2 regions of the Promicromonospora xylanilytica genome follow, and region 2 is predicted to be linked to the other one. Evidence: predicted binding sites of a transcription regulator. Region 2 holds the regulator's gene; the other holds the start of a gene.

Region 1 (3,395 bases), on a different contig from region 2:
TCCCGTGCCGCCGGTCTGGTCAACCACCAGAGCGAACCGCTGGCGTCCCTGCGGGAGTACGACCAGGCGTTCGCCGAGGCCCTGCGCGTCGTCAGTGCCGACCCGGAGCTGGCTGCCCCGGACTGGACCGCGTACGTGCTCACGCCCACCGAGGTCGAGTTCTGGCAGGCACCGGATGACGGCCCGAACACCCGTCTGCTCTACCGCGCGGACGCCACCGGCTGGTCCACCGGCCTGCTCTGGCCCTGACCGACGATTTTCCCGACCGCCTGCTACGACGGAGAGACACCGATGACCACGAGCACGAGCACCGACCTGATCTCCCACGCCCTGGCCGACTCGACGGCGGGGATCGACGCGCTGCTGGCCGCCGTCCGGCACCTGACGGACGAGGACCTCGCCGGGCCGTCGCCCCTGGCGGGCTGGAGCCGCGGGCACGTCCTGTCCCACGTCGCGGGGATCGGCGGGGCGATGGTGCGCCAGGCGCGGGCCGCCGAACGCGGCGAGGTGGTACCCGTCTACGCGAGCCAGGAGGCGCGCGATGCCGGGATCGAGGCGGGCGCCGGACGTTCGGTCGCGGAGCACGTGGCGGTCCTCGAACGCCTCCGTGCCGACGTCGCGCAGGCCTGGCCCGAGCCCGGGTCCCCGCTCTGGGACGCACCGAGCGGGTATCGCGGCGGACCGCTGTCCGGCTGCCTGCTCGCGTGGTGGCGCGAGGTTCGGATCCACGGCGTGGACGCGCTGGCGGGCACCGCGCAGGCGGTGGGGTACGAGACCTGGGACGACGCGCTGTGCGCCCACCTGCGGGAGTTCCTGGCGGTCCGGCTGCCCGACGGCGTCTCGGTCGCCGACATCGACGGCGATCCCCGGGACGTCACGGCGTGGCTCGCCGGACGTGTCCCGGCGACGCCCCTGCCGGGTGACCTGCCGGAGCTCGGCCCCTGGCCGTCCGCCGTGCCGGCGCGGTAAGCCGTGCCGGCGCGGTAAGCCGTGCCGGCGCGGTAAGCCGTGCCGCCGCGGTAAGCCGTGCGGAACGAGCGTGAGGGAGGTCACGGACCGGAGCACGTGATTCGTGCCACAGCGCTCGTTCCGCTTTTCACAAGCCCGCTATCGTTCTTGACGTGACTTCTTACCACCAGAGCGCCCCGCGTCCGACCGAAGAGGTAGACGTCGCGCTGATCGGCGGAGGGATCATGAGTGCCACGCTCGGCGCGCTGCTCACGATCCTCGAGCCGACCTGGCGTATCGGAATCTACGAGCGGCTCGACGAGGTAGCGCTCGAGTCGTCGAACCCGTGGAACAACGCGGGCACCGGCCACTCCGCGCTGTGCGAGCTGAACTACACGCCCGAGCGCAAGGACGGCTCCGTCGACATCTCCAAGGCGGTGACGATCAACGAGCAGTTCCACACCTCCCGCGAGTTCTGGAACCACCTGCTGACCGCCGGGCTGATGGAGGGCACGGACTTCATCAACGTCACGCCGCACATGACGTTCGTGCGCGGCGCCGACAACGTCGACTTCCTGCGTCGCCGCTACGAGGCCCTGAGTGTGCACCCGCTGTTCAGCGACATGGAGTTCAGCTCGGACCCGGCCGTCATCGGCCGCTGGGCGCCGCTGATGACCCTGGACCGCGACACCGACGAGCCGATCGCCGCGACCCGCGCCGCCGCGGGGACCGACGTCGACTTCGGCTCCCTCACCAAGAAGCTCGTCGACTTCTCGACCGCGCACAACACCGAGCTGCACCTGAACCACGAGGTCCGCGGGCTCAAGAAGCTCCGCGACGGCCGCTGGCGCCTGAACCTGCGTGACCGTTCCTGGAACGCCGGGACCCGGCGCCGCACCGTCACCGCCAAGTTCGTGTTCGTCGGTGCCGGCGGTGGCGCGCTGCCGCTGCTGCAGGCGTCGGGCATCAAGGAGGCGCGCGGTTACGGCGGCTTCCCGATCTCGGGCGAGTTCCTGCGCACGGACAACCCGGAGATCGTCGCCCAGCACCAGGCCAAGGTCTACGGCAAGGCCGACGTCGGCGCACCGCCGATGTCGGTGCCCCACCTGGACACGCGCATCGTGGACGGCAAGAGCTACCTGATGTTCGGCCCGTACGCCGGGTTCAGCCCCAAGTACCTCAAGAAGGGCAAGTACCTGGGCCTGGTCACGTCGCTGCGGGCGCACAACGTGTTCTCGATGCTCGGCGCGGGCGTGAAGAACCTCGACCTCACCGGCTACCTGGTGGGCCAGGTCGCGGCCGCCCCGGAGACCAAGTTCCACGAGCTGCAGCGGTTCATGCCGACGGCGCAGCCGGGCGACTGGGAGAAGATCACCGCCGGCCAGCGCGTCCAGGTCATCAAGTGGGTCAAGGGCAAGGGCGGCGTGCTCGAGTTCGGCACCGAGGTCGTGGCGGCCCAGGACGGCACCATCGCCGGCCTGCTGGGCGCCTCACCGGGTGCCTCGACCGCCGTCGCGGCCATGACCGGGCTGCTGGAGCGCTGCTTCCCCGAGAAGTACGGCGAGTGGAAGCCGCAGCTCACCTCGATGATGCCCAGCCTTGGCGGCGGCGCGGACTACGACACGGGCCAGCTCACCGGCGGTTTCGACCAGCGGGTCCCCGCGGGGGCCTGAGCCTCGGCGGTTTCGGAGCCACCGAACGTAGGGGTGGTCGCACTCTCAGCCCCGGGAGAGCGACCACCCCTACGTTCGTCCGGCGCCCCCGGGCGGAGCCGCCCGCTCACCACCCAGCGGGCCGGCCGGCAGCTCGCGCATCCTCGCCAACGGCGAGAGCAGCACGCTCCACGTGGCCAGGCAGTGGACCGCCGCCATCAGCAGGATGGTCTCGCGGACGCCGAGCACACCGCCGAGCCACCCCGCCGTGATGCCCGCGACGGGCATGGTGCCGAAGTTGACCACCTGCATCACGGTCATCACGCGCCCGCGAAGCCCGGCCGGCACGTAGCGGATCCGCCACGCGTTGCGGACCACGTTGCCCGCCACCACGCACAGGCCGACCAGGAAGCCGCCGGCGCCGCTGATCGCCGCGCCCCACCCTGGTAGCCCCGCGCCGACGAGCAGGGCCGTGGGGCCGGAGACCACGAGCAGGACGGTGGAGGCCCGCCCGCTCCCGAGGCGCGCGCTCAGGGACGGGGCGACGACGGCGCCGAGCACCCCACCCGCGCCGGCGAGCGCGAGCACTGCGCCGACACCCGCCTCGGAGAGCCCGAGGTCGCGCACCAGGAACAGGACCAGAAGCGCTCCGTAACCGGTGAGCCCGAAGTTCGACGCACCGCCCATGCCGACGAACCACGGGATGTAGCGGTCCCGGCGGACGAGCTCGACCCCTTCCCGGATGCGCGCCGCGAGCGGTTCGGCCCGGCCGGCGGCACGGCTGACCGAGCGCTC
Region 2 (3,395 bases):
GCGAGCCCCTCCTCCGTGCCGCCGGAGAGCTTCGAGGACTCGGCGACCTTGGCCATGATGCGGCCCAGCATGGCGAACTCCTCCGGCTCCAGCGCCTCCACCATGATGTTGCGCACGGCGGTGACGTGGCCGGGGGCCGCCCTCTCGAGAGCGGCGAGGCCGGCGTCGGTCATGGTGCAGTTCACCCCGCGCCGGTCGCCCTCCGCCGCGCTCCGCTCGACGAGGCCGCGTGCCTCCATGCGCGCGACCGTGTGCGTGAGCCGGCTGCGCGACAGCACCAGGCCGTCGGCGAGCGTCGACATGCGCATGGTGCGCTCCGGCGCCTCCGAGAGCTGCACCAGCAGGCTGTACTCCCCGAGCGAGAGGTCGAGGGTCCGGTCGTGGACGGCTCCGAGCGCCTCGACGAAGCGGGCGGTGCCCTCGAGGTAGTGCCGCCAGGAGCCCTGCTGCTCCTCGGTCAGCCAGATGTCTCGCTGCTCGATCGTCTCTGCTGCCATGTCACCCACCGCTCTCGTGCTCACCCGCTCGCGCACCCTCTAGGAATACGTTACGGGACCAGTTATGTTGGACCTGAACGTGACTAGTTGATCTCTCAACTATCTACCCAAACCGCCGCATCATCAAGGAGCTCTCTCACATGGCCACCTCGCTTCCCGCCGGCCTCACCACCGGCACGTACGAGATCGACCCGTCCCACACCACCGCCGCCTTCTCCGTCCGCCACGCGGGCATCGCGAAGGTGCGCGGCACCATCGCCGTGGCCTCCGGCAGCATCACGGTGGGCGAGGACCTCGAGTCGTCGAGCGTCACCGCCGAGCTGGACGCCGAGTCGGTCAACACGGGCGACGCCGGCCGCGACGGCCACCTGAAGAGCGCGGACTTCTGGCACGCCGAGGAGAACCCGGCCTGGACCTTCACGTCCACGGCCATCCGCCCCGACGGCGACGCGTACATCATCTCGGGCGACCTGACCATCAACGGTGTCACCAAGGGCGTCGAGCTGGAGACCGAGTTCACCGGCACCGCCAAGGACCCGTTCGGCAACGACCGCGCCGGCTTCGAGGCCAACCTCGAGATCAACCGCAAGGAGTTCGGCCTGACCTGGAACGCCTCGCTGGAGACCGGCGGCTTCCTCGTGGGCGAGAAGGTCAAGATCACGCTGGACGTCAGCGCGATCGCCAAGGGCTGACCCGCTCTCGGCCCCTACCGACTCGCGTCCAGCAGGCCGCGGGCGACCATGAACCCCACGATCATGGTCGCCCGCGGCCTGCTGTACTGCTGTCAGGCACAGATGGGCCTCAGAGCGCCGCCGCCCGCGTCGCCGCGTGGAAGGCCAGGATCTGCAGCTCACCACCGACGTCGACGGACCGCACCACCACGTCGTCCGGCACCTGGAGCGCCACCGGCGCGAAGTTGAGGATCTCGCGCACGCCCGCGCCGACCACGGCGTCCGCCACGTCCTGGGCGCCGTGCCCCGGCAGCGCGAGCACCACCATCGACACCCGCTCCCGCTGGATGACCTCGGCCACCGCGCGCACGTGCTCGACGGCCACCCCGGCCACGAGGGTGCCCACGACGTCGGGCGACGCGTCGAGCAGGGCCACCACCTGGAAGCCGCGCGTCGCGTACCCGGAATAGTTCGCGAGCGCGTGCCCGAGGTTACCGATACCGACGATCGCGAGCCGGTGCTCGGTCTCGAGCCCCAGCGCGACGGTGATGTACGAGGCGAGCGACTCGACGTCGTACCCGACGCCGCGCGTGCCGAACGAACCCAGGTACGACAGATCCTTGCGCAGCTGCGCCGAGCTCACGCCCGAGCGTTCGGCGAGCTCCGTCGAGGAGGTGAGGTCCACCCCCTCGGCCGCGAGGTCGCGCAGAGCGCGCAGGTAGTACGGCAACCTCCCTACCGTCGCCGCCGGAACCGTGCCGTCACTGAGTTCGACCACGTGCTGCTCCCCTCCCCGCGACCACTGTGTCGCGGGCGTACGCACACACTGCCGGGATGATCATGCCAGGAGGCGGGCCAGGCGCGCACCGTCCACGCGCCAGAATCCCTGCTGGACCCCGTCCACCTCCACCACGGGGACGTACTCCCCGTACTTCTCCCGCAGTGCGGGCGCGCTGTCGATGTCGACCTCGCGCCATTGGGCTCCGGCCCCTTCGCACACCTGCACGACGACGGCGCGTGCGTCTTCGCACAGATGGCACGCCTCGCGTGTGTACAGGACTACCCGGGCTCCGGCAGGACTTGTCACGCCATGAGGTTACGTCACACGGGCGACGGCGAGCGGTCGGTATCCGGAAGACAGCCGGACGAGGCGTCACCACCTGGTCTTGTCACGGTCGCACCGGGCCGCCCGGCGGGAACTTGCGCGACGTGTCACGCGGATAGAGTGACCTCCATGCCGTCGACGCTCCCCTCGTCCGCCACCGCGGCGTTCTTCGACGTCGACAACACGATCATCCGCGGTGCGAGCGCCTTTCACCTGGCCAAGTCGGCGTACCAGCGCAAGTTCTTCGGTACGCGGGACATCCTGAGATTCGCGCTCATCCAGGCGCGCTACCTGGTGTGGGGCGAGAACAAGGAGCAGATCGACGAGGTGCGCAACCGTGCCCTGTCGCTCATCGCCGGCCGCAGCGTCGCGGAGATCGCCACCCTCGGCGAGGAGGTGTGGGACGCCGTGCTGTCGTTGCGGATCTACCCGGGTACGCGCCGGCTGCTCGACGAGCACATCGCGGCGGGCCACCAGGTCTGGCTGATCACCGCCACGCCGGTGGAGATCGCCCAGCTCATCGCCCGCCGGCTGGGCGCGACGGGGGCGCTGGGCACGATCGCCGAGCACAAGGACGGGTTCTACACGGGCCGGCTCACCGGTGACCTCATGCACGGCCAGGCCAAGGCGGACGCCATCGTCACGCTCGCCGACGTCAACGAGATCGACCTCGACGAGAGCTACGCCTACGGGGACTCGCTGAACGACCTGCCGATGATGCGCGTGGTGGGCCACCCCTGCCCGATCAACCCCGACCTGCGGCTACGTCGGCACGCGCAGGAGGTGGGCTGGCCCATCCGGGAGTTCCGCGGCCGGTCCCAGCGGGCGGCGGGGCGCGGGGTGCGTACGGCGTCGTGGGCGGGGGCGGCGTGGGTGCTCGGCCTGGTGCTGCGCGCGGCCCGGCGGCGGCTGCAGGGCCGCTAGCCCGTCCGCTGGTCGGCCCACCCGGCCGCACCCGCGGAAAGACAGCTCGGAGACACGAAGAAGGCCCGGCCCACAAAGGGCCGGGCCTGCTCGTCACGCGCCGGAGGGCGCGGGCGTCACTTCTTGTTACGGCGCTGGTGGCGCGTCTTACGAAGCAGCTTGCGGTGCTTCTTCTTCGCCATACGCTTGCGGCGCTTC

Evidence for each region. The regulator Rex, encoded in region 2, represses fermentation and respiration genes when NADH is low (regulators of the CRP and FNR family bind a similar motif). The targets are predictions, from matches to a motif close to CTTGTGAANNNNTTCACAAG.
Region 1: the regulator Rex is predicted to act here: its motif matches at 1,084-1,103, upstream of mqo (malate dehydrogenase (quinone)).

What each region holds. Positions count from the first base shown of each region.
Region 1 is NZ_BAAGRP010000004.1:242,441-245,835, forward strand. Features, by position in the region: gene ACYVK7_RS06060 (pyridoxine/pyridoxamine 5'-phosphate oxidase) at 1-249, shown strand, start outside; gene ACYVK7_RS06065 (maleylpyruvate isomerase family mycothiol-dependent enzyme) at 292-969, shown strand; gene mqo (malate dehydrogenase (quinone)) at 1,122-2,621, shown strand; gene ACYVK7_RS06075 (MFS transporter) at 2,691-3,395, opposite strand, start outside.
Region 2 is NZ_BAAGRP010000073.1:122,777-126,171, reverse strand. Features, by position in the region: gene ACYVK7_RS22560 (MarR family winged helix-turn-helix transcriptional regulator) at 1-497, opposite strand, end outside; gene ACYVK7_RS22555 (YceI family protein) at 638-1,189, shown strand; gene ACYVK7_RS22550 (redox-sensing transcriptional repressor Rex) at 1,299-1,946, opposite strand; gene ACYVK7_RS22545 (glutaredoxin family protein) at 2,007-2,255, opposite strand; gene ACYVK7_RS22540 (HAD family hydrolase) at 2,403-3,197, shown strand; gene ACYVK7_RS22535 (30S ribosomal protein bS22) at 3,314-3,395, opposite strand, start outside.